DNA from 3 places in the Sphingobacterium sp. GQ94 genome. Region 1 is predicted to be linked to each of the others. Evidence: riboswitches for the same ligand, from Rfam matches in the RefSeq annotation. Region 1 holds a riboswitch; each other region holds the start of a gene.
What was found. Region 1 has a riboswitch for S-adenosylmethionine ahead of metE (5-methyltetrahydropteroyltriglutamate--homocysteine S-methyltransferase). Riboswitches for the same ligand answer to the same signal wherever they lie in the genome.

Region 1 (10,730 bases):
ATTGCTAGAGCGATTTGGTAAGTCGTTGTTGAACGAGGCTGATCATTACGGACAAATGACCACTGTAGAATAGTAACTGGACCAGTTAACATTCCTTTTACAGGACGATTTGTTAAAGATTGTGCATATGATGACCAACGTACAGTCATGTCTTGAGGTCTGTAAACATCTCCGAAAATAATTGGAGGTTTCACACAACGAGAACCGTAGGATTGTACCCATCCATTTTGAGTGAAGGCATAACCTGCCAATTGTTCACCAAAATATTCGACCATATCATTTCGTTCGAATTCACCGTGTACCAATACATCGATATCTAGTGATTCTTGTAAACGAATAGTTCTTTCCGTTTCCTCAGAAATTTCTTTATCGTATTGCTCTTGTGTGATTGCGCCTTTTTTCAAATCCGCTCTCCATTTACGCACATCCTTGGTTTGAGGGAAAGATCCGATAGTTGTCGTTGCATAAGCTGGTAAACCAAATTTTGCTTGCTGCGCTGCTTTACGATCGTTAAAGATTGATGTACGTTTTGCATCCTCATCAGTGATGTTGCTAACGCGATTCTTAACCTCTGGTTTATGAATCAATGGTGAAGTTCGGCGACTTTGAGCAGCTTCTTTGTTGGCTTGGTACCGGTTTTGAGTGTCTGAATCAACTTCCCCCTCAGCTAGGATTGCCAAGTCTTTTACTTCGGCCAATTTTTGTTTAGCGAATGCTAACCAATTTTTTACCTCTGTTGGTAAAGATTCTTCATTTTTCTCATTATCTAAATCAAACGGAACATGTAATAAAGAAGATGAAGGAGCTACCCAAACACGGTCTTTTCCTAATGCTTGAATCGCTTGATTAATTTTCTTTAATGAATTTTCGTAATCGTTTTTCCAAATATTACGTCCTTCAACAACGCCTAATGATAAGGTAAGGTTTGCAGGAATTTTGGTTAATATGGTGTCGAGCTGATTTTCACCACGAACTAGATCTAAGTGCAACGCATGTACAGGAAGGTTAACAGCAATATCTTCATTGTCACGTAATGCCTCGAAATAAGTAGCAACAATTAATTTTACACCATTAGCAGCTTTACTTAATTTTTCATATACATTTACGTAAAGTGCACGTGTCTGATCATCAATGTCCAATGCTAAGAATGGTTCATCGATTTGAACATATTTTGCCCCTGCTTGAGCTAATTTGGTAAGGATTTCTTGGTAAACAGGCAATAAATTATCGATTAAATCGATACGATTAAAATCTGTTTCTTTTTCTTTTCCTAATAATAAGTAAGAAATTGGACCAATAAAAACAGGTTTAGTTTCAATGCCAAGTTTCTTTGCTTCGTTGTATTCACTTAAGAATTTTTCAGAAGTTAATTTGAATTCTTGGTTTTTTACAAATTCAGGAACCAGGTAATGGTAATTGGTGTCAAACCATTTTGTCATTTCCATAGCAGTGACATCAACACCACCTTCTTGGAAACCACGAGCCATCGCAAAATATAAATCTAAATTATACTGACGGTCGATTTTGTTTAATAATGAATGATAACGTGATGGAATAGCCCCAACAGTTAATGATAAGTCTAAAACTTGATCATAAAATGAGAAATCATTGGAAGGGATCAAATCGATGCCGGCATCTTTTTGAGTCTTCCAGTTGCTTTCACGGATTTTTAGTCCAGCTTGCAATAATTCTTCCGCGCTGATTTTCTTAGCCCAATAGGCCTCATTAGCTTTTTTCAATTCGCGGAATGCGCCCACGCGTGGGTAACCTAAATTGTTTGTTAATAACATAAAGTATTATACTAAATTAATTATACTAAAATCGTTTGCTAAGAGAAGGCTCCCAAAGAATTATGAGGCCAGCTTATCTTTCCCTTTTCAGGTAGAATGTAGCACCTTGTCAAGTGACAGGTTGCTAAGGCTTCATCGGGTCTAGTCCCTCTGCCTTTCTCTATAAGCGGAGGCTAAGGTATGAATTAGATCTTTAATTCCCAAAAAAAAGATTGGAATTGTATAATCATAAAGAATGATGGAGTTGATCTTTCTTTTAAAAAGTGCCTTTAACAACAAATAGACTCTGTTTTTGATAGAGTCTATTCGTCGATTTATTTTACAATCTATTTTTATAGATATTGGAGCTTTAGCTAACAAGCAGTTTGTACCCTTTTCCATGTACATTTACAATTTCTACATTAGGATCTTCTTTTAGGTATTTTCTCAATTTACTAAGAAAAACGTCCATGCTCCGTCCCGTGAAATAATTATCATCATGCCATATTTTGATCAATGCTTCTTCACGCGTTAACACATCATTTTTTTTGATACACAATAACCTCATCAGCTCAGCTTCCTTTGTGGAGAGCTTTTGTTGCTGGCCTTTAAAAGAAATGATTTGACTTGTGTAGTCAAAAAAGTAATCTCCAATTTCAAATTTGTCTAATATTTCTTCTTCCTTATCCTTAGCTGCTCGCTTCAATAGTGCGTGAATTCTCAATAACAACTCCTCAACGCGGAATGGTTTTGTAATGTAGTCATCACCACCTAACTCAAAAGCTTGCGTCTTATCTTCCATCATTCCTTTTGCAGTTGCATAGATGATAGGTACTGTTTGATTTATTTTTCGAATATCTTTACCTAAAGAAAAACCGTCCTTTTTTGGCATCATGACATCCAAGATGCAAAGATCAAATTCATCTTTTCTAAAAGCATCCATCGCTAGTTGACCGTCGGCGCATAATACGACATCAAACTTCCCTTTTAATTCAAGATAATCTTTAAGCAATTCCCCCAAATTCGGGTCATCTTCTGCTAATAATATTTTTTGATTCATATTTTTTTTATCTAAAATTTAAGCAACTTCCCGCGATGCGTTTTTTAACGGGAGAACTACTTCAAATTGCGTGCCTTTATCTTTTTCACTTCTGACCGATATCTTCCCGTTTAATCTTTTTATAATATCATACACATAGCTTAGCCCCAGCCCAAACCCTTTTACATTGTGTATATTGCCGGTAGGTATACGGTAGAATTGGTCAAATATTTTTTCTGATTGATCTTTTGTCATTCCGATTCCCTTATCCGTAACCGTGATGATAACGTTTTTATCTCTGTTGAAAGACTTTACCGTAATTTCAGGTTTATCCTTGCTATATTTAATGGCATTATCTACCAAATTATATAAAACATTTGACAAATGCAGTTCATCTCCTACGACTAAGTCGTGTTTAGCATCCAATTCTATGTGCATTGTGCCATTCGCTTTTTCGAGTTGAAGTTTCATGCTTTCTAAAACTGCTGAAGCCAAATCGTTTATTTTTACATTTGTTCGTTCTATTTTTAGATTCTCTTTTTCCAATCTGGCAATATTGAGAACCCTTTCAATATGAGAGCCCAGACGGACATTTTCATCGTAGATGATGGTCGCCAGTTTGTTTACTCGTTTTCCATCAGCTGAGATTTCAGGATCTCGCAAAGATTCACTGGCAATCATAATGGTTGCAACGGGAGTTTTAAATTCGTGAGTCATGTTGTTGATGAAATCTGTTTTCATCTCTGAAATCTTCTTTTGCCTAAAGATAATCAATAAAGTATAGGCGAAACAACCTATCAATAAAGCTAGTAGGGCAATGATTGTCGGAAAAAGCCAATATCCCATAGTGTCTGCAATTATACTTCCTTTATTGGGGAAATAGATACTCAGAACACCAGGAGGTTTACCTTGATCACCCTGAAATAGTTTTGCGGTATAGATCGTAGGATTGCTGGTCTCTTTTAAGTTTTCTTTTTTAAATTGAAAAACTCCTTGAAAAACCGCTGGAGAGTTTTTAGAATTTTTTACCTGCATGACAAAGGAAGAATTGATCCCTCGATCAGATAGTTCATTAACCAATAAATCCAAGACAAAATCTTGATTCAAGCGCTTGGATAATGGTCTTTTAGATAATTCCAACCCAATTGCGACATCTTCTACCACCGAACTTTTTTTACCCCCTATGATAGCCACCGTATCAAATAAAGTAAAAGCCCCGTCCAATTTAAGCTGAGTCAGCTTCGCTAATTTTTGTTCTAATTCTATGATTTCAGAAACGAGTTTCATGTTCGTCCTCGGAGGAAGCGTGACCCAACGGAAACTTGTTGCAGTTTTGTGGTATCCGTTGAATTCCGGGATGATATATCGTGTACTATCGTCCCTTGGTTCAACCATTGGAATGGCCTTAACGGCATCAATTTTTGCATAAGGCTCCAGGGTCATGTCTGGAGATATTTCTTGTTCTAAAGTGATGATGATGAGGTTTCTATATTCTTTTCTTCGAATATAGGTTTCAAAAAAGCTGTTTTCGATAGGGATATTTGAGTATCTAGTATTCAAATCTTTTTCAAGTTCGCTGAAATTTCTTTGATAAATAAAGACATCCTGTTGCAGCTTTTTGATTCGTTCTTGATAGGCCACTTGTTGAGCAAGAATCTGTTCCTTTTGTTTTTGTCGCTCTTGATTTAACCTATAGCGTTCTTGATTGATTCTGCCTTGTTCTCTAGCAAAATCGAATATTTCTTTTCGTTCTATTTTGCTTACTACGGAGGCCAACGCAGCTTTAACTGCTTCATCAAATATTTTTGATTTTTGCCTAAAAGATTCCCTGACAAAATAAAATTGCATTGCCATAACAGCAATTAAGGCAAAAGACATTAGCCAGATAATAAGCGCGATACTCCTCTTTTTCATTTGTTACAAAAGTAATAAGGGAAAGGTGCTAATTTTCTCCTTTAACACATTTTAACAATGATATCGTTTTTTTTTTGGACTATTTGGATTGTTTTTTTACAAAATTCATTTTTTTCAGGCATGAATAGTTTATCCAAAAATGGAATTAAAGAATGCATTGTCTGTAATCCATCGGGAAAAATAGCCAAAGGTTTTACTTTGGTAAAAACAAAAAAATAGCCAGATTCGAAAATATTCTTTTTCAAATCTGGCTAAACACGTAGTGCTGAATAAATAGTGAAAGTTATTTCACCTCAGATACGCGAATTGTGTTTGTTCTACCTTTGGCATGAAGCGGCGTAGAAGAGGTGTTAATTACAATTTCACCTGGTTCTACCAAATGGTATTGTTTTAACAGTCCATTTACATCTTGAATAGTACCATCTGTACTTTCGTATTTTTCATATATAAATGCTTTTACACCCCAGACTAAACTTAAGGTGCGCAACAACGTTTTATTTCCTGTAAACACATAGGTGTCAGCATTCGGTCTGTAACTTGAAATTTCAAATGCTGTGTATCCCGAGTCGGTCATTACAGCGATTGCTGAAGCTTTTGTTTTTTCCGCTAAAAAGATTGAGGAGCTGCAAATTGCATCTGGAATACGTGTAATGTCCACTGTTCCTAATGCTTCCTTATCACTGTAATACGGATACGAGGTAGCCTCTACATGTGTAATAACTTTTGCCATTGTTTCAATAACTATTTCAGGAAATTCACCTACCGAGGTCTCTCCACTTAACATCACAGCATCGGCACCATCAATTACAGAGTTTGCTACATCATTCACCTCAGCACGCGTTGGACGAGGAGTTGTAATCATACTTTCCAGCATCTGGGTAGCAATAATTACTGGTTTAGATAGATTACGACATTTCTGTACAATAATTTTTTGTAAACCGGGAACTTCTTCCATTGGCATTTCAACACCCAAATCTCCACGAGCAACCATGATCGCATCTGTTGCCTCGATAATAGCATCAATGTTTTCTATGGCCTCTGGTTTCTCAATTTTAGCGATAATTTTAGCGTGTGATCCTTTTTCTTTAATAATCGCCTTTCCTTGGTAGATATCTTCCGCTGAACGTACAAATGACATTGCAATCCAATCTGCTCCATGATCTAAAGCAAAGTTTAAATTATCTAAATCCTCTTCAGTTAATGATGGGATAGAGACTTTAGTATTTGGTAAATTTACCCCTTTTCTAGATGTTAGAATACCACCATGTACAACCTCACAGGTAACGGTGTCTTTGTGATTGGTGTTGAGAACACGGAGTTGTAGTTTTCCATCATCTAAAAGGATGATTTCATTTTCTTTAACATCATTAGGGAAATTGGTATACGAGATGTAAATGCGTTTTTCATCTCCTATTAATTCATGAGTTGTGATTTCGATTTTGCTACCATTAACTAAAATCGCTCCGCCCTCTTTCATTTTGCCGATTCGGATTTTTGGTCCTTGTAAGTCGGCTAAAATACCTACGTTAAATGGATTTTCTTGATTAATTTCGTTAATGGTGTTAATCACTTTTAAGTGATCTTCTTGACTTCCATGTGAAAAGTTAAGGCGACATACATCAACGCCTTTAGCTATCATGCGGGTTAATACATCTTTGTTAGAAGAAGCTGGTCCTAATGTAGCTACAATTTTGGTCCGCTTTTTTAATTTATCCATTTAAATTATTTTTTAAATTTTCACTCTTAAGTATCATCTTTCGTTTTAATTTCTCCCCAGTATAAACGAATTATAGGTTTATGTGTAAATCGTACACTATCTAAATATTCCGCTAAAATATTAGATTTTCTTTAGATTTCAATATACTTGGATCTATTTCTTTTACAAGCAAGATTTCAGGTATGGATTTTATGTTATCAATGAGGGTCGTTAAATCTTCATCGTCAATATAGTGTTTTATTATTAAGAAATAGTCAAAACTCGATATTTCAGGGATTAATAATGTTCCTTTCAAAGATCTGTTACTCATCAAATAATATTCAAACTCAAAGGTAGAATCATGATACCGAAAAGTACTAAAATAGTGTTGTACACTAGGTTTGTTCTTTTTGTTCTCATAAATGATATGGTAGTCTAATTCATCTTTAGGTTTTTCTTTTTTATTTCCATTGTGATCAATATGATCTTCCCTGCCATGTACAAACTTAAGTCCAGAGTGCTTGTTTATAAAATGACAAAGACGGTAATCTTTCAGGACAGAACTGATTCCTATTAAAATAAAATCAAGTTCTAAATCAAAGTCAGTTTCAAGTCTAAATGTAATTTTGCTCAAGTCAGTAATGCTAAAGGATTCCGATACAAATCTATGGATTTATGAAGTTTTAATCAGATTTTTAAGTAAAAAAATTAATAATTATACATTAAGTTTGTAAAACTATTTTTGTTTTAGTATCATTGAATAAGGTTAATATATAGGCTGTTGAAAAACATTTATATGGGTGACTTTGTTCTTTATTTGGTTTCTAAAATCAAAAAGATTTGATTATTGGGGAAATTTATTTTTTCTTTGCACAGATTTATTAAACAATTAAACTAGAAAATCATGTCAGATATCGCATCAAGAGTAAAAGCAATTATCGTAGAAAAGTTAGGTGTAGATGAAAATGAAGTAACACCAGAGGCTTCTTTCACGAATGATTTAGGTGCAGACTCACTTGATACAGTTGAGTTGATCATGGAATTCGAAAAAGAATTCAACGTTGCAATTCCTGATGACCAAGCTGAAAACATCAGTACTGTAGGTCAAGCTATCGCTTACCTAGAAAAAAATGTTAACTAACTAATTTTATTAGGCCAAATAGTATAAATGGAGCTTAAAAGAGTAGTTGTAACAGGGTTAGGTGCACTTACACCGATCGGTAATTCTGTCTCAGAATATTGGGATGGATTGATCAACGGTGTAAGTGGTGCCGCTCCTATAACGCATTTTGATGCGTCAAAATTCAAAACACAATTCGCTTGTGAGGTCAAAGGCTTTGATCCACATAACTACTTGGATCGGAAAGAAGCCCGGAAGTTAGATCCTTTTGTTCAGTATGCAATTGCATCAACTGATGAAGCAATTAAGGATGCAAACTTGGACTTTGAAAAATTAGACAGGACTCGAGTAGGTGTTATTTGGGGATCGGGGATTGGAGGTTTGACTACATTCACCGAAGAAGTTGTGAATTATTCCAAAGGAGATGGTACTCCTAGGTTTAATCCTTTCTTTATTCCAAAAATGCTCATCGATTTGGCACCGGGACATATTTCAATGCGTCACGGTTTCCAAGGGCCAAATTTTTCGGCAGTTTCTGCTTGTGCTTCGGCTACCAATGCAATGATTGATGCCTTTACTTACATTCGTACAGGACGGTCGGACATTATTGTTACAGGTGGTTCGGAGGCAACCATTAATGATGCTGGTATAGGTGGTTTCAATGCAATGCATGCGCTTTCTACGCGTAATGACGATCCAAAAACTGCGTCCCGTCCATTCGACAAGGATCGTGATGGATTTGTTTCAGGAGAAGGATCTGGTGCAATTGTATTGGAGAGCTTAGAACATGCATTAGCTCGAGGTGCTAAGATATATGCGGAAATTGTAGGAGGGGGTATGAGTGCTGATGCATATCATATTACAGCTTCACATCCTGAGGGTTTGGGGGCCAAGTTGGCAATGACCATGGCCATTAAGGATGCTGAGATGGACTTCTCTGATATTGATTACATTAACGTGCATGGTACGTCAACCCCAGTGGGTGACGTAAGTGAAACCAAGGCAATCGTTGATTTATTTGGTGACCACGCATATAAATTGAATATTAGCTCGACAAAATCTATGACTGGTCATTTATTGGGTGCTGCAGGCGCAATTGAAGCGATTGCTTCAATTTTAGCTGTGAAGAACGATATTGTTCCTCCTACCATAAATCACTTCACTGATGATCCTCAATTAGATAATAAACTGAACTTTACATTTAATACTGCTCAGAAAAGGGTTGTGAATGCAGCTCTGAGTAATACCTTTGGTTTCGGTGGACATAATGCCACTGTAATCTTTAAGAAGTTTAAAGATTAAATAAATGTTGTTTTATTTTGCAAAAGGCTAAACATTAAATAGGTAGTTGTTGCAACTACCTATTTGTTATTTTACCGTAACATGCCTATTCTCCTAGTTTATAAACTATATCTATCTCCTCATCGGACTTACTTTCGAAGGCTAAAGAATATTTTAGGGTTCGTTCCTGGCAACATACGCCTCTATCAAATGGCTTTCAGACATAAATCTGTGGCTGTTGTGATAAAAGATGGTGTGAAGAATAGTAATGAACGATTAGAGTTTTTAGGAGATGCGGTATTAGGTTCTATCGTTGCAGAATTATTATTTAAACTTTATCCCTATAAAGATGAAGGTTTTTTAACCGAGATGCGATCGAAAATCGTTTCTAGAGTCAATCTCAATCAACTCTCAAGAAAATTGGGCTTTAACGAACTAATTGAATTCGATGCTCGAATGATTGGTTATCCCAACAAGCAAGGATCTCTTTTGGGAGATGCATTTGAAGCTTTGGTGGGGGCTGTATATTTAGATAAAGGCTATTCCTTTACAAGAGAGTTCCTGCTTTCCAGAATCATTAAGCCGCACGTAGATATCCATGTTTTAGAGATTACCGAAACTAATTTTAAAAGTCGATTAATTGAATGGTGCCAGCACAATGGTAAAGATGTCGCCTTTATGCAGATTGATAATCCCGATGGAGAATCCAATAAAATGTTTTCCATCAAGGCGGTTGTTGATGGAGAAGATTGTGGTCTTGGTCGAGATTTTAATAAAAAAAGTGCTGAGAAAATTGCTGCAGAAAGGGCTTGTGAATATTTAAAAGTATTCGACTCCGAATAAATATTTCAAAAAGATAGGCCGGAAATAGGGAATACTAAGAGTAAATATTAATTTTGCTGCATGGCAACGATCAAACCATCATTAGCAAAAGGGACACGCGATTTCTCTCCCATAGAAATGGATAAGCGTAATCATATTTTTAATACACTAAAGTCTATTTTTAAAAAATATGGGTACAGTGAAATTCAAACACCATCATTTGAGAATTTGAATACCTTAACTGGTAAATATGGAGATGAAGGTGATAAACTGATTTTCAAAATTCTAAATTCCGGAGATTATCTTGCAAAGGCCCCAACGGACTTGTTGCAAACAAAAGTTTCTAATTCTCTAATTCCTTTTATTTCAGAAAAAGCATTGCGATACGATTTAACCGTGCCTTTTGCAAGATACGTGGTTATGCATCAAAATGACATTGCCCTTCCTTTTAAACGTTTTCAAATTCAACCTGTTTGGCGAGCAGATCGTCCACAGCGGGGTCGTTATAGGGAGTTTTATCAATGCGATGTAGATGTGGTTGGTTCTGACTCACTATTAAATGAGGCCGAATTTGTGCTGATTTATCACGAAGCGCTAAAAGCACTAGGATTAAAAGATTTTACAATAAAACTTAATAATCGCAAGATCCTTTCGGGGATTGCTGAGGTGGTAGGTAAACCCGAGTTAATTGTGAGTATGACGGTTGCTATTGATAAGCTTGATAAAATAGGGTTGGATGGAGTAAATAAAGAACTCCTTGAACGAGGGTTCACCCAAGAGGACTTGGAGATTCTGAAACCCATCATTGAAATGAGTGGAAACAATGAACAAAAGATGGAATCCCTTGCATCAGTGCTTGCAAATTCTCAGGTTGGTCTATTGGGACTTGAAGAACTTCAGGAAGTTTTTAATTACATTAAAAAGCTAGGTCACCCGGAATTATTAGACAGACAAGTTGAACTAGATATTACTTTAGCTCGGGGGCTTAATTATTATACAGGGTGTATTTTTGAGGTGAAAACCAATGAGGTGCAAATGGGAAGTATTGGAGGCGGAGGTCGTTACGACGATTTGACAGGTATGTTTGGA
Region 2 (10,730 bases), on a different contig from region 1:
CATTAAAAACGTTTTGAGCGGTAGGACCAGCATAAAAATGACCGTAATAATCTGAAGCTCCAACATTTTTAGTGTTTTGGGCAGTATTTGTTACCGTGTAGGTTCCATCCTGGTTACGCGTTACATCACCAGTGACCCCTGGGGTAACAATCCCAGATTCACGGACACCGTTTGCAGCAGTTTCTTCCAATACACCTGTATAATTACCAAACATATTAGATACCGAGAAATACTTTCCTCCCTTTTGCATATCAATTAATGCAGAAAGCGTAAATGCTTTATAATTGAACGTATTGCGCCACCCTGCATTAAAATCTGGTAAAATTGACCCTAAGTTCTGTACGTCTGATGCTAAATACAAGCCGTTTGCACCCACAACCTTATTCCCTTGGTCATCAAAAATAAAATTCGAACCGTAAATTTGTCCGAATGGTTGATCCACCATCGCAATTAAAGAAGCTTTAAATGGTGCTGTAGCTATAGTCAATGTTTTCAAATCCCCAAATAATTCCGCAACTTCATTATTATTTTTTGCAAAATTAATGTTTGAAACCCATTCAAAATCATCATTACGCACGGGAACCAACGTAACCATCGCTTCAATACCCTTGTTAATCGCACGACCAGCATTCATAACTTTTGAAGAAAATCCAGTCTCCGCGCCTGTTGAAACACTCATAATTAAGTCGGTGGTTTCCTCATTGTAATAGGTAAAATCAATACCTACCCGGCTTTGAAACATCTGGGCTTCAATCCCGAATTCATAGGATTTTTTAGTCTCAGGACGCAAATCAGCATTCAATTTCGATAAACCTTTCATGAAATAGGGACTTTTTATGAAGTTGGTATTATCAAAGACCCTATTTGAATACACATCGATCAAATTGTATGGATCAGTATCGTTACCCACTTGTGACCATCCCGCACGAAGCTTACCAAAATTCAACCAGGCAGCATCTGTCAACCGAGAAAACACAAACGACCCTGTAACCGAAGGGTAGAAATAGGAGTTATTGTCTGCCGGTAAGGTTGAAGACCAGTCATTCCTCCACCCAAAATCAACAAATACCAATTCATCATATCCCGCAGAGAAATTCCCAAACACGGAATTTACACGTTTGCGACTCAACGTTGTTGAAATTGACGCCTGCTCTGCACTATTATTTATCGTATACAAACCAGGAACGATTAACCCTCCTGAGGTTGAGGCATCAGAGGAAAATCTATTTGAATTACGACGGTTCACTCCAATAAAGGAATTTAATGAAAATTTATCCCAAGTTTTATCGAAGTGTAACCTACTCTCGTAATTCATCTCAGTTATCTCACGGATATTTTCTGTGAATTCAGAAATCGCTTGCGATCCGACTGCTACCTGAGAATTAATTTTCAAGGTATAATTATCACCGTAAACATTACCCGTTAAATATAAACCTGGCATAAAATCATAACGAAGTTCTACGTTACCATAGAAACGATCCCGTTGGTCTTCGGCTGTATTTTCATTGATAATCCAATAATAATTATCCGAATATTTCGCGGCTGCATCATCCCATGAAGAACGGTTCCATGTTTTCTGCTCACCGGTGATTGTTTTATAATTTTTCAATCGGCCATAATCTAATTGAGTTTGCCCCCACTGAAACATTTTTTGACCAATTGAGTTGTTGCCATAACCTTGCTCAGGACGGTTAAAACCATTTGTACGAACGTAGTTCAAATTACCGCTAGCCGTCAATTTCTCCGAGAACTTATTATTAATGCTTAGATTAACAGTGCTTCTTTTTAGTTCCGAATTCGGCACCATACCTGACTGGCTCACATTGGATAAGGACAATCTCGCGGAGGTATTTTCGTAAGACTTGGATAAAGAAACCGAATTAGTCCAGGTTGTACCCGTTTCAAAGAATGTACGGTAATCATTTGTTGGGTAGCTCCATGGCCGGGTTTTTAAATAGTTTTCGGTATCGTTAGGATCAAAGGCATCCCAGTGCAATACCTGCTGACCGTCCAATTTTGGTCCCCAAGATTCATCTGCACCATAATCCACAAGCTTATATTCTTTACCGTTAATCATCTGAGTCGCAAAATCTGAAGAGAATCCTCCGCCATATAAACTTTGTAAATTTGGGGTAATTCCTAAATTTTCAAAAGCAACACCAGTATTCAGGGTGATTTCATCACGCCCCTGTTTCGCTCTTTTTGTCTTGATTAATACCACACCATTTGCCGCTCTAGCACCATAAAGAGCAGACGCTGGCCCACCTTTTAGAACATTCACCGATTCAACATCGTCTGGATTGATATCAAAGGCCGCATCTCCATAATCCCGGCCGCCACCACCTCGTTGGGTATTGTTCGAGTTATAATTTGAGTTATCCAAAGGAATACCATCCACGACAATCAATGGCCTATTCTCACCAGTTAACGATCCGATACCCCTCAAAACGATACGGGTTGATCCACCAAGACTGGATGAAGGCGCAGAAATTACGGCACCCGCTACATTTCCCGAAAGAGACTGCAAAGCATTACCACCTCTTGCGGCAGTCAACAGCTCTCCTTTGACTTCCTGAGTCGCGTAACCCAAAGACTTCTTGTCCCTGGAAATGCCCAATGCGGTAACCACAACCTCTTCAAGTGTCTCATCTTCAACCACAAGTTGTACATTTACAGTTGAACGGGTTCCTACGGAAACACGTTGAGTAACGTATCCGATGTACGAAAAGGATAATTCCGGACTGGCTCCTTCTGTAGAGATCGAGTAATTTCCCGAATCATCAGTTTGAGTTGCTTCAATGGAACCTACAATAGTGACTGATACGCCACTCAGTGGAGTACCGCTATCGGCCGCAGTAACCTTTCCACTCACTTGCCGACTTTGTGCAAACGACTGTCCAATCAGACAGGTTAGCACAAAAATAATACTGAGTAATTTTTGTTTCATTTGTATAATTGTTTAGTAATAGTTTGTATTTTCTGATGATTTATAAATGCACTGTGAATTCACGAATTGGCGGACACCTTTATCTTTTCATTCTTGCTTTTTCTCTTGGAGAAAAATAAAAAACAAGGCACTTTCGGAGAGTTATATATAATCATAACAACATAATTCCTTAGAGTTAAATCCTTGACACATAACAGAATAATCTAGGTATCCTATAGGATTATTCTGGTTATTATCATTTTTACCGCAAACTATACGTTCACAATATACTATGCAAGCATAGGATTATACAACATTAACATTTTTTAACAACCCTTGCAATAAAAAATTATTTTTTAACTTTTATCACCGCTAATGTTACAAATAAACGGGTGCAATTAATCATATTGTAACAATAATTTAAAATGTAAGTCCTAGATTTGCCGCATTTTTCATAGATACATTGAAGGGCTTTATTTAAGATAATGCGTAAAAAAATAAACAATTACTCGGAAAGGGGCTTGGCAATTATTAGGAAACAAGTTCCATTTTAGTTAACCGATTTTGGCTGTTAATAACGCTTGACAGGTCATTTTTTTACAAAATAAACCAATAGGAAAAAAAAAGTTATTGTAAGCGTATTAAGAAATAAATTTAATTAAAAAAAGGCAAGATATGTATCTTGCCTTTTCGTTAGTTGGTCTAGCAGAACGCTTAATTAAACCAATTTTTGTACAATTTTCTTGGTCGGTCCAGGATTACTCATGGTGTAAAAATGTAAAACAGGAGCGCCAAATTCGATCAATTCCTTGCATTGATTCACAAGCCATTCTTCCCCTACCTGACGTACATCCGCATTCGTCTTACAGCCAGCGACGGCATCACTTAAATCTTCCGGAATGTCCAGATGAAATATGCGGGGCAGAGTAATAAGTTGATTTTTAGAGGTAAGCGGTTTCAAACCAGGAATAATAGGTACATGAATATCGTTCTCACGGCATTTATTCACAAACTCTTTATATTTTTCCACATTAAAAAACATCTGAGTAACGATAAACTCCGCGCCCATTTCTACTTTTTTCTTAAGCCACTTAAAGTCAGTATTGAAGTTTGGAGCTTCAAAATGTTTCTCGGGATAGCCAGCGACACCAATACAAAAATTCGTTTTTTCAGATATGGTGATATCTTCGTGCAAATACTGTCCTTTATTCATATCAACAACCTGCTCCAGAAGTTCGGTTGCGTAAGCATGGCCACCCTGAGTGGGGATAAAATCCGCATCGCCTTTTCGAGCGTCTCCTCGAAGAACCAATACATTATCAATTCCTAAAAAGTTTAAGTCAATCAACGCATTTTCAGTCTCTTCCTTCGTAAAACCTCCACAAATTAAATGAGGAACCGCATCCACCTTATATTTACTCATAATCGCTGCGCAAATAGCTACCGTTCCCGGACGTTTGCGATAGGATACTCGTTCCAATAAACCGCTGGCATGTTGTTTATAGAGGTAATCCTCCCGATGATAGGTCACATCAATAAATGGTGGATTAAATTCCATTAACTCATCCATGGATTGGAAAATACTTTGAATTCCTTGCCCTTTAGCCGGTGGTAATAATTCAAAAGAATACAAGGTTTTTCCCTTTGCGTTTTTAATGTGATCTACAATTTTCATAAAACAAGATTAGGCCTTAGAGAAAACACAGTGGATACCGGTTTTTAAGCTTATCTTTCCCATACGGGGTAGAATGTAGCACCTTGAACTGGGTCAGGTTGCTAAGGCTTCAGCGGGTCTATTCCCTCTGCCTTTCTCTATAAGCGAGGGCTAATATCGTTAAACTAAGCTTAAACTCAAAATGAATTAATAAAAAAGGTAAAGATTGCCTCAAAAACAGTGTTCTAAAGGCCAAAAACAGCTTGCAAAAAATACTAATCGATAGTTAAATACACATCAATTAATCCCTCAGGCAATGTTAATACAATGATTTTTTCCTCAGGATCAATCCCGAGGATTAAATCCTCATTTAACGGAAAAAGAACCTGTTGGTCATTGATCATAACTGTAGCGATGAACTGCTGAGGCATTTCTTGAACAGCTATGATTTCCCCAAGTTCTCCTTTTTTTTCATCTAGGGCCGTATACCCAACCAAATCCGTGTAGCGAAAATCATCCGGGTCCCGCTCAGGCATTTTATCATTGGGCAGATATACTTTCTTTCGAACCAAACTCTGAGCTTTATCGATATGGTCAACATCCTCAAAGTTTACATATGCTGTACTGTTATTGTGCAGCTTTAGCTGTTCAACAAAATAAGGAACCAACTTCTTATTCACTTCAAGGAATACAACATCAAAATCTAAAGCAGCGTAATCTTCAAATTCAAAAAAGAGCTGAAGTTCTCCCTTAAGTCCTCGTGTTTTACTGATGTATCCTATGTAAAAACTTTGTTCTGTAGTCATCTTTATTACTTAATTAACAAAAATAATCAATTCAATCCACACAGCTCCTACCGACATGCAAAGAAATAAAAAAGCCGATTCATTTAACTGAACCGGCCATTTTGAATACTTTATGAAAGAAGATTATCCTTCAGTTTCTTCAGTGTTTTCAGTTGCCTGATCTGCAGGTGCTTCCTCAGCTACCTCTTCTTCTGCAACTGGAGCATTTTTCGCTGCAATAGCTGCTCCTCTGTCTTCTTTTTTCTTAGCCTCAGCTGCTAGTGCAGCTTTTTTTAGCTCATCGTTAGATTTTGCTAAGCCAGATTTTTTACCTTCGATTTCAGATTCTTTACCCTGAACCCAAGTTGCAAAAAGCTCTTCAGATTTAGCGTCATCAAAAGCTCCTTTTTTCACACCACCTTGTAAATGTTTTTTGTATAAAACACCTTTGTAAGAAAGGATAGCGCGAGCTGTGTCAGTAGGTTGTGCACCCTTGTTCATCCAATCTAATGCTTTATCAAAATCCAAAACGATAGTCGCTGGATTCGTATTTGGATTGTAAGATCCAATACGCTCGATAAATTTACCATCACGTGGAGCACGTGCATCTGCTACTACTACGTGGTAAAAAGGTTTCCCTTTTTTACCATGTCTCTGCAATCTAATTTTAGTTGCCATGTTTTTTTATTGTTTATGTATTCAACATATCCCCCGAGCCTCGTGCAAGAGGGGACGCAAAGATACAAAGTATTCTGATAATTAAAAAGTTAATTAAAAAAATGAGGTTCTGAAGCCCTTGAGCCCGGTCTTACCCTCAACCTGGCGAGGATAAAAACATATCCTAACCTGTACGAATTCCTAAAAATCAATCGTTTCATAATTAATTTTAGAATTGAAATCTTAATAACGATATTACATTTTAATTTAATTTCCCCACACCAGTATGCAGAAAATTGCTCCTTTAAAGATCGTAAAGGCATCAGCCGGCTCAGGTAAAACGTTCAATTTGACGGTCCATTATCTATCTTTAATACTGGTAAAACCAGGAAATTACAAGGAAATCTTGGCCGTTACTTTCACCAATAAGGCAACAGCTGAAATGAAAGAGCGCATCCTTTCAGTACTTCATGGCTTGGCAATAGGTGATCTGAACCGAAAAATAAACGACTATCGAGAAATACTTTTGCAACAATTTCCAAACTGGAATGCCCAAGAGATTCAAGAAAAAGCCTACAAAGTCTACCAACGAATTTTACACGATTATAGCCATTTTTCAATCAGCACCATCGATGGCTTCTCACAAAAAGTAATTCGGAGCTTTACTTATGAATTGAATCTAGAATCTGGATACACCATCGAGATGAATACCAATAAAGTCAAACGTGAGCTGACGGTTATGCTTAATCAGCTCCTGGATGAACGACCTGAATTATTGGATTGGATCATACAATACGCCGAACAAAAAATTGAGAATAACGAAAACTGGAACTACCGCCAAGAATTAATTAATCTAGCTGGCTTGATTTTTTCTGAGAATTTCCAAGAATTCGACAGCCATCTTATGGCAAAGAATACTGATCAATTATTTACTTTATTAAATAAGGAAATCACTGAAAAATCCAATAGTTTCATCCAAGCTTTGAGCTTGGCCATAGAGGCCTTTCAAGAATGTTGTCAACCTTTAAATCTCGACCAGGCAGGCTTAAAAGGAAAATCAACAAATAAACTCCTCACCAGCAGTATAAAGAAATTCAATGTCAAAAAACTTAGTTTATCCGATATACAAAAGGATATCTTCGATCGGTTTGGTGAAATTGTAGAAAACCAGGAAATATTCAGCGATAAAAATGGAGATATCAGATTAGATATCTTTCAACATTTAAAACCATCTCTGATGACGATCGGCGCGCTGCAAGAATATTTCTCTAGCTATATCGCCTACCAAGCCGTTGATTCCAACCTTTACTTTCTCCGATTATTGAAAGAGATGAGTGACCTGCTGAGTGTTTGGCGAAAAGAGAACTCCTCTCAGCTCATTTCAGATGCGCAAATTCTTTTAAACAAATTAGGTTTAGATGAGCATGGCGATCCCACTTTCATTTGGGAGAGAATTGGCAACCGTTATAACTATTTTTTATTTGATGAATTTCAAGACACCTCTAAGGTTCAGTGGAAAAACTACAGCCCTTTATTGTTGAACGCTCTAAGTAATGCCAGTGGAAAATTCAGTGAACATTTGATTGTTGGTGATGTAAAACAAAGTATATACCGCTGGAGAAATGGGGATTGGCGGATCCTATTGCAGCAGCTCGAACAACAAGTTGCAGAAACTTTTCACTTAAATTCAGCCAATATAGGCGATTTTGTAGATAGCAGTACTTTGCAAACCAATTACCGAAGTCTACCTAGGATTATAGAATTCAACAATTATTTATTTTCCAGTATACCTATGCTGCTTCAAGAGGTATTAAATCAACATGTTTTGTTGGGTTTAGGTGAACAGGGGAAATCCTGGTGGCATGCAAGTGGAAACGATCAGATGCTACATAAAGCCTATCAAGATTCCATTCAACAAGTTCCCAATCAGATAGCAGGCTTGGACAAACCTCAGGGAAACATAGAAGTCCATTTTTTTCCGGTTGAAAAAAGCAGAACCAGTAGACGAAACCAAGTGAAAGAAATTTCCACACAAAAGTTATGTCAGCGGATTGGTCACTGGATCCGAGAGGGAGAATACAAACCCTCGCAAATTGGAATCTTAGTTCGAAGCAACGCTCAGGCACGCGAGCTAATTCAGACCCTAATGGATTACAAAAATCAAACAGGCTTGCAGTACGAGGTGATATCAGGCGATGCCTTGACTTTAATTTCCAATCAAGCTATCCAGTTGCTCATTGAAACCTTAAAAAGCCTGCTACAGCAAAGTGATCGACATGTAGTTTTACATGCCAATATGGCTTACCTGTATCAACTCATCCAGGGGCATTCTTCTTTTGATCAGGCAATTTGGTTAAAGTTCAAAAACAACTCTATTGAGGATCTTACAGAGGTACTACCAGATGGTATCCTTGCTCAATGGGAAGAATTGCAGAAGATGCCTTTGGTACACCTTGTTGAAAAGCTCATTGAACTATATGGTCTGAATCTAGAGATAAACAACTTGCATCTGCCCTATATACTTGCCTTTAAAGATCTTGTTTCCAAGTTTTCAAGTCAGGGAGAACGAGGTATCCTTCAATTTCTGGAATTCTGGGAGGAAAACTCTCAAAATGCGGTATTGCCTAGTAACGGAAAAATAAATGCCATTGAAGTGAGCACAATCCACAAATCAAAAGGTCTCGCTTACGATGTGGTCATGTTACCTTTTTTGAGCTGGGATCTGGATGGTTTGAACACTGGAGATTTTTGGATTGATGTACAACAAAGCCCATTTCATGAACTTGGGAAAATCCCTGTTAAATACGCAGCAATGATGGGGAAATCCATTTTCTATCAACAATACTATGAAGAGATGCTTTTCAATTATATGGATGCATTGAACACATTTTATGTGGCAAGCACACGAGCGGTACAACATTTATATATATCAGGACCGCAATTTAAGGTGTCTATTGATTCGAAAACAAAGCAGATTTCAGGCCATGAAATCAAAAATGAGTACATTTCCGATTTGCTTCATCAGGTCTTAACTAAAGATTCTGCTCCTTTTAAGTTACACGATGAACAATTAGTGCTTCTGGACAAAAATGTTCTAAAAGAAGAACCCGCAGATGTACAATCGGGAAGATCAGTCACTCTGACGAGTTATCCGCTCTCGGAGGAATTAGAGAATGCGCTGGAGCTCGCTAGTGGACGAACGATCAATACTATTCTTATGCTAGAAAAGGCAGCGCAGTTCGGCACCTTGGCGCATGAAATTATAGCTGAAATTTCCAAGGAAGATCAAATTGATCCACTCATAAATCAATACATTGAACAGGGCCTACTGGCCAAAGAGGACCGAAAAGAATTGTTGGAACAAATCCATCACATTTGGCATCATCCTCAAATTAATGTTTGGCTCTCGGGGGATTATAAGATCTGGAATGAAGCCAGCCTTTTGACTGAAGATGGGCAAACCCTTAGACCGGACAAAGTCTTTAGCAGTCCAAAGGAAACTATTGTTTTGGACTTTAAATTTACGCAAGGTGATTATGTAGGGCACAAATCTCAGCTTGACAAGTATATAAAAACCTTGCAAAATGTAGGTTATCAGAATGTAAAAGGTTACCTATATTACGCCAAATCAAAGACATTAGTAGAAGTTAAATAAGGTTCCAAAAATGAATAAAGCATTTTTACGATTAGTAGCAGAGGATATTAAACTAAAGTTTGGTAACCAGATTAGCAATATAGCTATTGTATTCAACAATAAAAGACCAATCACCTATCTAAAAAAACACCTGGTAGATGTTTACCAACAGGCCATCTGGTCACCTCAATTTTTCACTACACAAGATTTTTTTAGCCTATCGAGCAATTTAGCCCAGGCCACACAATTGAGTCAGTTTTTTTACCTTTACCAACTCCATAATGAAATTTTAGCGAATAAGGGACTTCAAGCAGAAACCTTAGAAGAGTTTTATCCAATTGCTGAGATCATTTTGAGCGACTTTGCACAGCTGGATTATGATTTAGTACCTATCCAGGAAATATACATGAACTTATCACAGGGTACACAAATTGACTTAACCTTTCAGCATTTCACATCGGAGCAACAAGAATTTATCCAGCAGTTTTGGCAATCATTCAGTATCAAGGGACATACTGCAGTTCAAAAACGCTTTCTTGAATTATGGCATAGATTGCCCGAATTATATAGCGCATTTAAAGAGAAGTTGAGGAAAGAGGGACAAACCAATTACCCCACAATTTATCGGGAACTCGCACAAGGAAAGGCCCACAACCAGGATTTTCATAAAAAATTCGATAAAACTATATTTGTAGGATTTAATGTTTTAAACAAAGCGGAGGCAAAGATCTTCAAAGAGTGGCAAGATCAAGGGAATGCATTGTTTTATTTTGATCTCGACGTGCATTACCTGAATGACCCCATTCAAGAAGCTGGATTATTCCTACGAAAGAATCTTTTTCAAACGGGATTGACAAATGCCTTACCTGTTTCTGAGAGTCAAATTGCCAACCGAGAGTCAGATATTCATGTATACCAGAGTTTAGGAAAAGTCAGTGAAGTGAAATTACTTCATGATATCCTTAAAAACAACGAAAACCAAGAAAAAACATCAGCTGTTTTGATGGCAGACGAAAGTTTATTAGTGCCCTTATTGCAGAGTCTCCCGGAGCTTAAAGTAAACATTACCACCGG
Region 3 (10,730 bases), on a different contig from region 1:
GAAACCGTATTAAGATACATAGTTAATATCTCCTGTTTAGTGTATTTATTCTCTAACTTGAAAGCAGTCATCCATTCCTTGTATTTGGTAACCACCAATCCCAAACCCGGAATCCTGCCAAGGAATCCTTGAGAGTCTTTGTAGCGTGTACGGTAAAGGTTTTTAGCTAATTGCTGGGTAATTGTGCTGCCTCCCCTTTCACTCCCACCAATGGTCGAAATAATTCCTGAAAATAAACCAATAACGTCAACTCCTTGATGCTTAAAAAAGCGGACATCTTCGGTCGCAATTAATGCATTAATGAGATTTGGAGAAATACTATCATAAGAAACAGGATCTCGATCTTCCTTAAAATACTTTCCAATCAATACCGAATCAGCTGTATAAAGTTCGGATGAAATATTAAGTTCTGGCAACAAAATCTCTCCCCTAGTTGGTGAGGAACCAAATAGACCCAGAAAATTAATTTGGACCGCACAAGTGAATAAAACAATGAAATATATAACTATCAGTGATATACGCAAAAATTTGTTTCGGACACGTTTAAACATGCAGTAAATATGAAGAAAACTTTGGTAAAAACTATATCGAATCAAGCAAAAATCATACTGGAATTAAAAATTAACGAATTTTAACAATTGTCACTTATCGTTCTTTTTACCATTGGCTATCAAGCATCCGCCCTATCAAAAACTGTACCCAAATCGACTATTATATCCCAAAAACTTATTTTAATTAAATAATAATCGTTATTTTTACCTAACTTATTATAGGGAATATGTTAAAACAAACACTACAACAGAAATTATTACAAAAACTTTCACCTCAACAAATACAGTTCATAAAACTGCTACAGGTTCCAACTGTATCCTTAGATACTCGTATTAAAGAGGAGCTTGAAGAAAACCCTGCCCTTGAAGACGGAAGTTTAACCAACATGAATGATCCTGTTGAAGAATACCCAGACAAAGATCCGGACGAGGACTTCGGATCAGAGGATACTAGTTTCGATGAAGAGTTTAGTGTAGATGAATATATTCAAGAAGACGATTTCCGTGATTACGGGGGGAGTTACGATCACGATGATGAAGACAATAAAAAAGAAATTCCAATTGCAATTCAAGACTCCTTTTTTGAGAATCTCCAGAATCAATTAGATTTACTGGCCTTGAGCGATAAAGACTTTCTTATTGGACAGCAAATTATTGGATCCCTGGATGATGATGGCTATTTGCGACGTCCAATTCCTTCACTAATTGACGATCTCGCTTTTTCTCAAAATGCGATTGTTGATGAAAAAGAAGTCGTAGATATGTTAAAAGTCATTCAAGAGTTTGACCCTGCAGGAATTGGAGCCAGAAATCTGCAAGAATGTTTGACTATCCAATTAAAAAAGAAAGATCAAGAGAATTTGATTATTCAGAAGGCGATGGTAGTTGTCGTAAATTATTTGGACGAGTTCACGAAAAAACATTATGACAAGATCGAAAAACAGCTTGGAGTCTCCTCTGAGGAGCTAAAGGAAATTGTCAATGAAATTTTAAAGTTAAACCCAAAACCAGGGGATTCAGGAGCAACTGCAGGAAAACAATTACATATCATTCCTGATTTCCATATCAGCAATAATGACAGCGTTCTTCATCTAACTTTAAATGGGCGGAATGCACCCGAATTAAGAGTTTCTAGATCTTATCAAGAAATGTTCGAGCATTATGAAAAAACGGAAAAAAACGACAAAAAAATGCGTGAGGCCGTTCAATTTGTCAAACAAAAACTTGATTCAGCAAAATGGTTTATTGACGCAATCAAACAACGCCAGCAAACACTTTTAAAAACCATGAATGCAATAATGGAGTATCAATACGATTATTTCCTTACCGGAGATGACAGAATGTTAAGACCTATGATACTTAAAGATATTGCAGACAAAATCGAGATGGACATTTCCACCGTATCTAGGGTTGCTAATTCAAAATATGTACAAACAGAATTTGGGACTTTTTTGCTAAAGTCTTTTTTCTCTGAAGCAATTCAAACCGAATCAGGAGAAGAGGTATCTAATAAAGAGGTAAAGAAAATATTAGAAGAATGCATTAACAATGAAGATAAAAGGAAACCCCTAGCAGATGAAAAACTGACTGATATTCTAAAAGAAAAGGGCTACTCCATCGCAAGAAGAACCGTAGCAAAATATAGGGAAGCTATGAATATTCCGGTAGCGAGGTTGCGAAAAGAATTGTAAAATTTGGATTTTTAATTTTAATCTACTAGTTTTGTAGAGTATTCAGAATTGCTTAAGAGCAATACCAACCGAGTGACGTCACCGCGGTGGTAAATCAATACGGGTCTCATACCAAAATAAAACGTTTTTATACGGTTAAATCACCCCAATCTGAGTGCAATAATGATTAAACACTTAAACATTCATTGTATGTCAAACAAAAATCATCTACAACAACATTTACTTGAGAAATTCCTTAAGTATTCCAATAATGAGCTCGTTATCTTAAACAATGAACTCGTTAATTCAAATTGGGGTTCAAATAAATCAATATTTCGGACAGCATTGATTAGTACACTCTCTAAACGCGGTGTAGATCTTTCGGCAATTTTATCAACCGAAGATGGATTCACCCAGATTCATCAGGTTCCTGTAAAGCTTGAGGAAAATAAGCTCATTCCTTTATGTTAATACTTAACGATAATTTGCCTCATTAACAGACAAAGCATATAGCGAGAAGGTGCCTAACCAGTGAGTTCCCATGTAATCATCTTGTTGATTCAGGTTCCCTATAGAATATTTAAAATGTGCATTAGCAATGTTTTTTAAATGGTCTAAAGCAGGGTCAATTGAGGATATACCCCAAAGACAAGCAGATCGACTATAATTTAAACCATCTAGGTGAACCAATTTACCATCTGCCCTATCTTTCACTATCGCCGGATCCAATGTAAAATTTTCATCAAAAAGATTCGGCATAAATCCTTTTAACCAAACCATATAATCAGACTTGTTCATAATCCTACTCATCAATAAGGCCTCCTCTAAGCAAGGGGATAAAAAATCATATCCGCTTGGTTCATAAGCCAAATTGCAATTACTATCCGCTTCAAAAAACCGCAGGGAATTTTCGTGAATAGCGTCAATGAATGATTGGTCAGCTACCTGGTTTGCATAATCCAATGAGAGTGTCAGACTAAATGCAGTATTATCATGCTGACCAGACCTAATGGGGTAAACCAGTTTAGGAAGGTATTCTTTATAACGTTCTACGAGTAGATTAACCAATGGCTGCAATGTTGCCTCCCATCGTTTTGCATCTTGGTCTTCCCATACATGAAGCTCTTGTTGCAATTTAAATAACCAAGCCCAGCCATAGGTTCTCTCAAAGCCTAAGTTGTTCTTATCTTCAAAAAAAGCCTGTTCAATAGCAACATTTTCGCTTGTGATATGCTCATTTAATATCGCTCTAACTTTTCCGTCTATGTCAAGCTCAGGAAATTGTTTCATGAGTTTTATGATTGACCAGTAACCGTGAACAGAAGAATGCCAATCAAAACAGCCATAAAACAATGGTCTAAGATCTTTTGGTCTCTTTAAGTCATCACTACTCCCTAAAACCTGGCCTAATTTATTTGGGTATTCTATTTCCAAACAGTGCGTTGGAAGTGCAAAAATTTGTTTAGCCAATGTTGAAGTCAATACAATGTTCTCTTTAACAAAGTTTTCTTGTTTTATTTTTTTTTGACCACAGGAAATGAAAAGTAGGACAAAAAACATACATGAAGAATAACTAATTTTAATCATCCGAATAAATTTGGCAATGTATTTGAACTAATATGGATATTAGAATTAGTAAAAATAGTATTTAAAACATAAATAAACCAAATCATGAATTTCACCGATTTAATTTCAGGTAGCGTTGGCTCACAGGCTGCCGATGGCATATCACAAAAACTAGGAGTAGATAAAAATCAAACTCAATGGGTTATGTCTGCCGCCATCCCCTTGATGATGTCTGCAATCAATTACAATGCTCAAAATAAACCTGAAAAAGCCGAGGGGCTACAACAGGCATTATCTAGTCAACACTCAGGTGGAATATTCGATAATTTGGGAGCCTTGTTTAACAATGGCCCAACAGAAGATGATGATAAAATAGTGAACCATATTTTTGGTAAAAATACAGAATCAGTAAAGGAAACACTATCTCAAAAATCAGGTATTGACATTGGCAAAATTGGTGGTATTCTTGCATTAATTGCACCGCTGGTTATGGGCTATTTAGGTAAACAAAACAAAGATTCACAAGCTTCTTCTGGTGGAATTGGAGATTTACTAGGCAATATTCTTGGTGGAGGTTCCAATCAAAGTAGTACTTCAGGAGGTATTGGTGATTTGATAGGCAGCGTTTTAGGTGGATCAAAATCTACTGATGCCTCACAAACAGGCCAACCAAATATTTTAAGTGGTTTGGGTGATTTAGCGGGTGAGTTTTTTAATCAAAAAAATGACAGTAATACCAAAGGAGGTATTTTAGACAACTTAGCTGGGATGTTCAACAAATAAAAGATCGTTTAATCCCTGGGTTTCAAAAGACCAAAAAATGTGATCAAAAGTAAATTGATCACATTTTTTTCTACAATGACTGCACCAATATATTAAGTAAGATTTGATTAATGATCATCTCTACCTAGAACGGCATTCCATAAATTTCGATGATTACCTTAGGCAAGCCTTTGTGGCTTAGACTTGGGACAGTTTGATGCTAAATATTATCTTTACACATGCAAACAAAAACATCTTTTAAAAACGATTATAGTGAAGGTGCAGCCTCAAGAGTTTTAGAATTACTTCTAAACAGCAATGACCAACAAGAACCCGGATATGGTGAGGACACCCTGAGTATAAAAGCAAAAAATTTAATCAGGAATTCCATCGGTAACCAAGAAGCTGAGATTTATTTTGTTTCAGGTGGTACCATGGCGAATGTACTTATCATTAGTCATTTGTTAAAACCCTACGAGTCTGTTATCGCCGCTGATTCAAGTCATATTCAAGTGCATGAAACGGGTGCAATTGAGCATTGTGGGCACAAAATAAACCTGGTCAAAAACAACAGTGGCAAAATCGATGTTCAGGGAATAAGCAAAATTATTGAGCTCCATTCAGATCAACATATGGTTAAGCCTGCAATGGTTTATATTTCACAAACAACTGAATTAGGGAGTATTTATAGTAAAAAAGAATTAACTGACATATCGACCTATTGTAAAAAAAATGGACTTTTATTATTCATAGATGGCGCCAGATTAGGAGTTTCACTGACTGCAAAAAGCAATGATTTAACATTAATAAATATCGCGAATCTCTGTGATGTATTTTATATTGGTGCCACTAAAAATGGGGGGTTACTTGGAGAAGCTATTGTATTCCCGACACCTCAATATGCAAATGGCTTTCCCTATTACCTAAAACAGAAGGGGGCTTTAATGGCAAAAGGACGTATTTTAGGGGCTCAATTTTGCGCTCTGTTTGAAGATCAGTTATATTTTGACTTAGCAAATAATGCCAATCTAAAAGCAAGTCAGATCGCCGTTGCTATTTCTAAGCTAGGATATAAATTTTTGACTCCTGTCGTTAGTAATCAAATTTTTGCCATATTGCCGATCACTTTAATAAACAAACTTTTAAACCACTTTGAGTTTTATATTTGGGAAAAATTAAACCATGATATGGCTGTGGTTAGACTTGTTACTTCATGGGCAACAAACGATCATGATACCGAGCGATTCATAACACTTTTAAATGAAACTAATTGACTACTATTGTATTCAACCTATTAATTTGTTAATTTAGATGTTAGCCAAAATATATTACGATGAAAACGGAAGAATTTTTGATCTTGGTTGACCAAGAGGATAACCCTATCGGGCAGATGGAAAAGCATTTGGCTCATCAGTTAAATAAAAAACATCGTGCTTTTTCAGTATTTCTTTTAGACAAGGATGGAAATATGATTTTACAAAAAAGAGCTGAGAACAAGTACCATAGCGCTGGGCTTTGGACCAATGCTTGTTGTGGACATCCTAGACCAGGTGAGGAAACAAAGGAAGCCGCGATCCGCCGATCTATTGAAGAACTTGGCATTCAAATTGAAATTCAAGAGATTTTTAGTTTAAGCTACGAGGAATATCTTAAAAATGGTATTTGGGAAAACGAATTTGACCATGTTTTTTTAGGAACTCACATTGAAGGAGCATTAAAACCTAATCCACTGGAAATTAGTGAGCTAAAAACGATGTCACTATCTGAAATTGAACAAGATATCAAAAATAATCCCGAGGCATACACCTATTGGTTTAAGTTAATTATCCCAAGAATAAAAACCTATCTTTAACGCTCGGATAAAGCTTGATCGATTTTCTGCAGATTCCTACACCAATAAAGCTTATTGTTTCCACCATTGAAACACGCTAGTCCCCAAAAGCTCATTTATTAATAACCACCCAATTCCTAGTCTATTTATGTCCTGAACTTTCAAAGAATACTATATCGTCTCAAAAAACCATCTTTAAAATTTAAATCGGAATGAATAACTTCATTATATTGACCGGAGGACCTGGGGTCGGAAAAACATCTCTACTTAATTTCTTAAATAAAGTTGGATTTAAAACCGTTCCTGAAGATGCGCGTGAAATCATCAAAGAGCAAATCGCTATGGATGGACAAGGTTTACCATGGATGGATAAAATGGTATTTTCAAATCTCATGATAGAAAGATCTTTAAGCAGCTATAAAAGTGCCGTACACTTAAATTCAAACCACACTTGTTTTTTCGATAGAGGAATTCTTGATGCAGTAGCTTATGCGGAGATGGAAAATATCGTTTACCCTACTTATTGGGAAGCCTACGCAATGAAATATAGATACAATCCATTGGTATTTTTGTTACCTCCTTGGAAGGATATTTATGTGAATGATTCACAAAGGAAACAATCCTGGGAAAAATCAGTGGAGACCTATAATTGGATAAAAACTACCTATAAAAAATTCAATTATCAAATTATAGAAATACCATTAGAGAGTATAGAAAAAAGAACTTCTTTTATTCTAGAAGTTTTAAGCCAATAATTAATTATGAGATATCGCTATCCAATTAACCGCAATGATGCTGAACTAGTAGCTACAACTACAAAAAGAGCTATGAAATGGAAGAAATGCTTATAAAAAAAAGCCATATTTTTTAGGCAATCGTTTGATTGACTGGAAAATTTTGCCATTTTAAATCCAATGCATATCTTCATTGAACCAATAAAAATATATTATGTTCAAACTACATATTGCAAAGATTTTATTTCTTTTAGGTATCTCCCTTTCCATGTTACCAACGGCGTGCTCCAAGCAGCTTAATCTACCTGATAATTCTCTTAAAATAGTTGACATTAATGACAGCATTTACCTGATACCTTTTTCTGGAAATTCTTTTATTACTAGTGTACAAGTAGACCAAACTGCAGAAATTACACGAAATAATGGTCTTAAACATTGGACGAATAACAAAACTATAATTAGTACATACTTCAAGGTCTCTAAAGCTGGAAAATTAAAAATAGCCCTTCGGGCTAAAGGATTCTCCCAAAATCACTCTAAAATTAAACTTACCATAGATAAGCAAAGCAAAGAACTCATAGTAAAGGGCGATCTTATCAATGATTATCAAGTAGGAGTTTTCGATGTAAATTCAGGATATGTTAAGGTTGATATTCAAGGCATTGAAAAATCAGGAGACTATTTTGCGGATGTATCTGATTTAGTCATATCAGGTGCCCCAGCAAATGAAGGTTTATTATACAGCAATGATGAATCTTTTTATTATTGGGCGCGTAGAGGACCGTCTTGTCATATGGCTTTTACGATTCCCACCAATGAAGACATAAACTATTATTATTCAGAACTTCAAATTCCTGAAGGCGAAGACAATATTGGATCTTATTTTATGGCGAATGGTTTTGCGGAAGGGTATTTTGGAATACAGGTGAATTCTAAGACAGAAAGAAGAATATTGTTTTCAGTTTGGAGCCCATTTAAAACAGACGACCCTTCTTCTATACCAGATGATCAAAAAATCAAATTGAATAAAAAAGGAGTCAATGTGAACACAGGAGAATTTGGAAATGAGGGATCTGGTGGACAAAGCTTCCTTCGTTTCAACTGGAAAGCAGGAAATAAATATAAATTTTTATTGAAAGGTGAACCTGACAACAAGGGCAACACAGATTACACAGCGTGGTTTTTTGCCCCTGAAGAAAATAAATGGATGCTAATTGCCAGTTTTAAAAGGCCCCAAACAAATACCTATCTAAAACATTTCCATAGCTTTTTAGAAAATTTTAACCCCAATAATGGTCACTTAGGACGGAAGGCTAATTATTTAAACCAATGGGTAAGAAGTAATTCAAATAAATGGTATAAAATTCAAAAAGGCAAGTTTACTGTAGATGCTACTTATTCAAATAAGCAACGTAACGATGCTATTGGGGGGACAAATGATCTAGGCTTTTTCTTAAGAAATGGAGGTTTTTTTAATGAGGAGGTTACTCCAGGAAGCGAATTCAATTTCGAAAACAAATCCAATGAACCAGAAATTGATTTTTCAAAGCTTCCTTAACAGACCATTGGATAATTCAGCAACGATAGCCTTATTCTGATGAAGCCCTCAAAAATTATTAGCTAGCCAACAAGTGGTTAATTGTTTTTGTTGCCAATAATAAACCTTTATATTTACGGGATGATACATGTTTGCTGTGCCCTTATTGAAAAGAACAATCAAATTCTCATTTGTCAAAGATCACCAAACATGAATTTGCCCTTGAAATGGGAATTTCCTGGTGGAAAACTGGAAGAAGGAGAAACATTACAAGAATGTTTGATTCGAGAGGTCAAGGAGGAAATTAATTTTGACGTTGAAATTATTGAAGAATTAAGCAAAGTGGAATATCATTATCCCGATTTTTCGTTGACATTATATCCTTATGTATGTACTCATAAAAGTGGTAAACTTTTAGTTTTAGAACACGAACAAGTTCTTTGGGTGGAAAAAACAGATTTGTTTCGCTTTGACTGGGCCAATGCAGATTTAGCAATCGTTGAAGAATACATTCGAACCAGAAGGGGATAATTAAATGGATTGCAAACAATAATACGATATTCTACCTGTTGGACTTGTGCTTAGGTACTCTACGTATTAATTCTAAAAATCTATTCAAAATTTTCTGTTGCTGATTTTTATCAGCTGACAGTATAAAATGCTTCCCTTTGCTCTTCGTGAAGGAAGTTTTACCTTGATGATCAAGATGGATCGTTCCTTTTCTAGAAAGGGTAAAGTAATTCTTTGAATTGCCTTCTACAGCATATAATACTGATGTTAAATCCCACGTAGGTCGATCATATGGCATTTTATGATAGGATTTGTATGCAATTACCATAGGATGCGGAGCAAGGGAAGTAAAATCATTTTGAATGCTATTTCCTGGATATTCTATTGATTGTCCTAATTCAAAAGGACTAACGACAATTTTCGTAGGCCATTTTTCAAATAATATTTTCGCTGAATTTACATCCTTTGCAATATTATATTCCACAAATCGCTTACTTGTATCTGAATTCAAGTTACCGGCCATTATGCTTAAAAATTTAACTTTTTTTGCCACCAGAGCTTCCCCACTTAATTTGCTGTATTGATCGGGTTTGCTATTTAATAATCGGGCTAAATTAGTCGAAAAACCGACAGAAACGATTGTCACCGACTCATCTTTTTGCTGGCTTAGAATCTTTCTATACATCTCAACAGAATTGATTGTGTTTTCATCTTTCACCTTGGATTGAAAGGGACGCACACCTTGATGAACAAAATTGAGAGTGAGCTCAGCGTAATTCTTAGCATCACCTTCAGAATTGGCACCATTTTTTACGGTACCTAATGGAATATCAGAATAGCCGTACCAAGTGTTTAACATGTTAAGGAAAGGTATACTATTCTTATTGTTTTTGTTATTACTGATAGCGAGCAACTGAATTAAACCTTCGTCTTGATATTTGTACAACATATCTAACGCCAATGCATCATCAATATCGTTACCCATATCTGTTTCAAAAATAATAGGAATCTTCTTTTCTATCCCTTCTTGAGCAAAGCCGATTATCGGTAAAATTAAATTCAGCATTAGGATATATTTCCCAAGATTTTGGACAGAAAAATGCATACAATTTGGTTTAGGTGTTAAAAGGTTGATTATTCAACATCCAAAATAACAAAAATAAATCATTTATTTATGTTCTTCAAGTCATTCAGTTTTATAAACTTAAACCAACTGTCTTAATGCGAGTTCGTATGCCCTAAAAGAAATGTTAGTTTTATTTTGTTCCGAGATATCACATATATTTTTTAAGTTCTTATAAATAACTTCAGATACATCATTAAAAATAGCGCGATCATTAATTTCGATATTTGGATTCATCAGATAAGCAAAAACCCTGGCCATACCACAATTAGCAATAAAATCAGGGATTACTGCTACATTTTGATCCGCGTATTCCATGACTGGACCATAAAATATTTCTTTGTCCGAGAAAGGAACATTTGCTCCTGATGAAATGACTTCCAATCCATGATCGATCATTTCCATAATCTGATCTTTGGTTAATAACCTTGAGCCAGCAGCAGGAA

Region 2: another riboswitch for S-adenosylmethionine. It lies ahead of AC6CHH_RS12355 (methylenetetrahydrofolate reductase); the one in region 1 lies ahead of metE (5-methyltetrahydropteroyltriglutamate--homocysteine S-methyltransferase).
Region 3: another riboswitch for S-adenosylmethionine. It lies ahead of AC6CHH_RS13550 (5-oxoprolinase); the one in region 1 lies ahead of metE (5-methyltetrahydropteroyltriglutamate--homocysteine S-methyltransferase).

Annotation. Positions count from the first base shown of each region.
Region 1 is NZ_JCAXEC010000005.1:26,607-37,336, forward strand. Features, by position in the region: gene metE (5-methyltetrahydropteroyltriglutamate--homocysteine S-methyltransferase) at 1-1,790, opposite strand, end outside; SAM riboswitch class I at 1,861-1,959, opposite strand; gene AC6CHH_RS06410 (response regulator transcription factor) at 2,140-2,829, opposite strand; gene AC6CHH_RS06415 (sensor histidine kinase) at 2,848-4,722, opposite strand; gene pyk (pyruvate kinase) at 5,006-6,439, opposite strand; gene AC6CHH_RS06425 (IPExxxVDY family protein) at 6,552-7,052, opposite strand; gene AC6CHH_RS06430 (acyl carrier protein) at 7,323-7,559, shown strand; gene fabF (beta-ketoacyl-ACP synthase II) at 7,587-8,840, shown strand; gene rnc (ribonuclease III) at 8,922-9,662, shown strand; gene hisS (histidine--tRNA ligase) at 9,723-10,730, shown strand, end outside.
Region 2 is NZ_JCAXEC010000013.1:59,422-70,151, reverse strand. Features, by position in the region: gene AC6CHH_RS12360 (SusC/RagA family TonB-linked outer membrane protein) at 1-2,947, opposite strand, end outside; gene AC6CHH_RS12355 (methylenetetrahydrofolate reductase) at 3,645-4,601, opposite strand; SAM riboswitch class I at 4,649-4,747, opposite strand; gene rimM (ribosome maturation factor RimM) at 4,856-5,386, opposite strand; gene AC6CHH_RS12345 (30S ribosomal protein S16) at 5,510-6,043, opposite strand; gene AC6CHH_RS12340 (UvrD-helicase domain-containing protein) at 6,309-9,677, shown strand; gene AC6CHH_RS12335 (PD-(D/E)XK nuclease family protein) at 9,688-10,730, shown strand, end outside.
Region 3 is NZ_JCAXEC010000016.1:20,831-31,560, forward strand. Features, by position in the region: gene AC6CHH_RS13540 (penicillin-binding protein 1A) at 1-524, opposite strand, end outside; gene rpoN (RNA polymerase factor sigma-54) at 779-2,242, shown strand; SAM-I-IV-variant riboswitch at 2,276-2,371, shown strand; gene AC6CHH_RS13550 (5-oxoprolinase) at 2,432-2,692, shown strand; gene AC6CHH_RS13555 (DUF2891 domain-containing protein) at 2,696-3,808, opposite strand; gene AC6CHH_RS13560 (DUF937 domain-containing protein) at 3,893-4,570, shown strand; gene AC6CHH_RS13565 (threonine aldolase family protein) at 4,789-5,823, shown strand; gene idi (isopentenyl-diphosphate Delta-isomerase) at 5,883-6,401, shown strand; gene AC6CHH_RS13575 (AAA family ATPase) at 6,593-7,135, shown strand; gene AC6CHH_RS13580 (DUF3472 domain-containing protein) at 7,329-8,672, shown strand; gene AC6CHH_RS13585 ((deoxy)nucleoside triphosphate pyrophosphohydrolase) at 8,793-9,182, shown strand; gene AC6CHH_RS13590 (nucleoside hydrolase) at 9,214-10,227, opposite strand; gene AC6CHH_RS13595 (Glu/Leu/Phe/Val dehydrogenase dimerization domain-containing protein) at 10,366-10,730, opposite strand, start outside.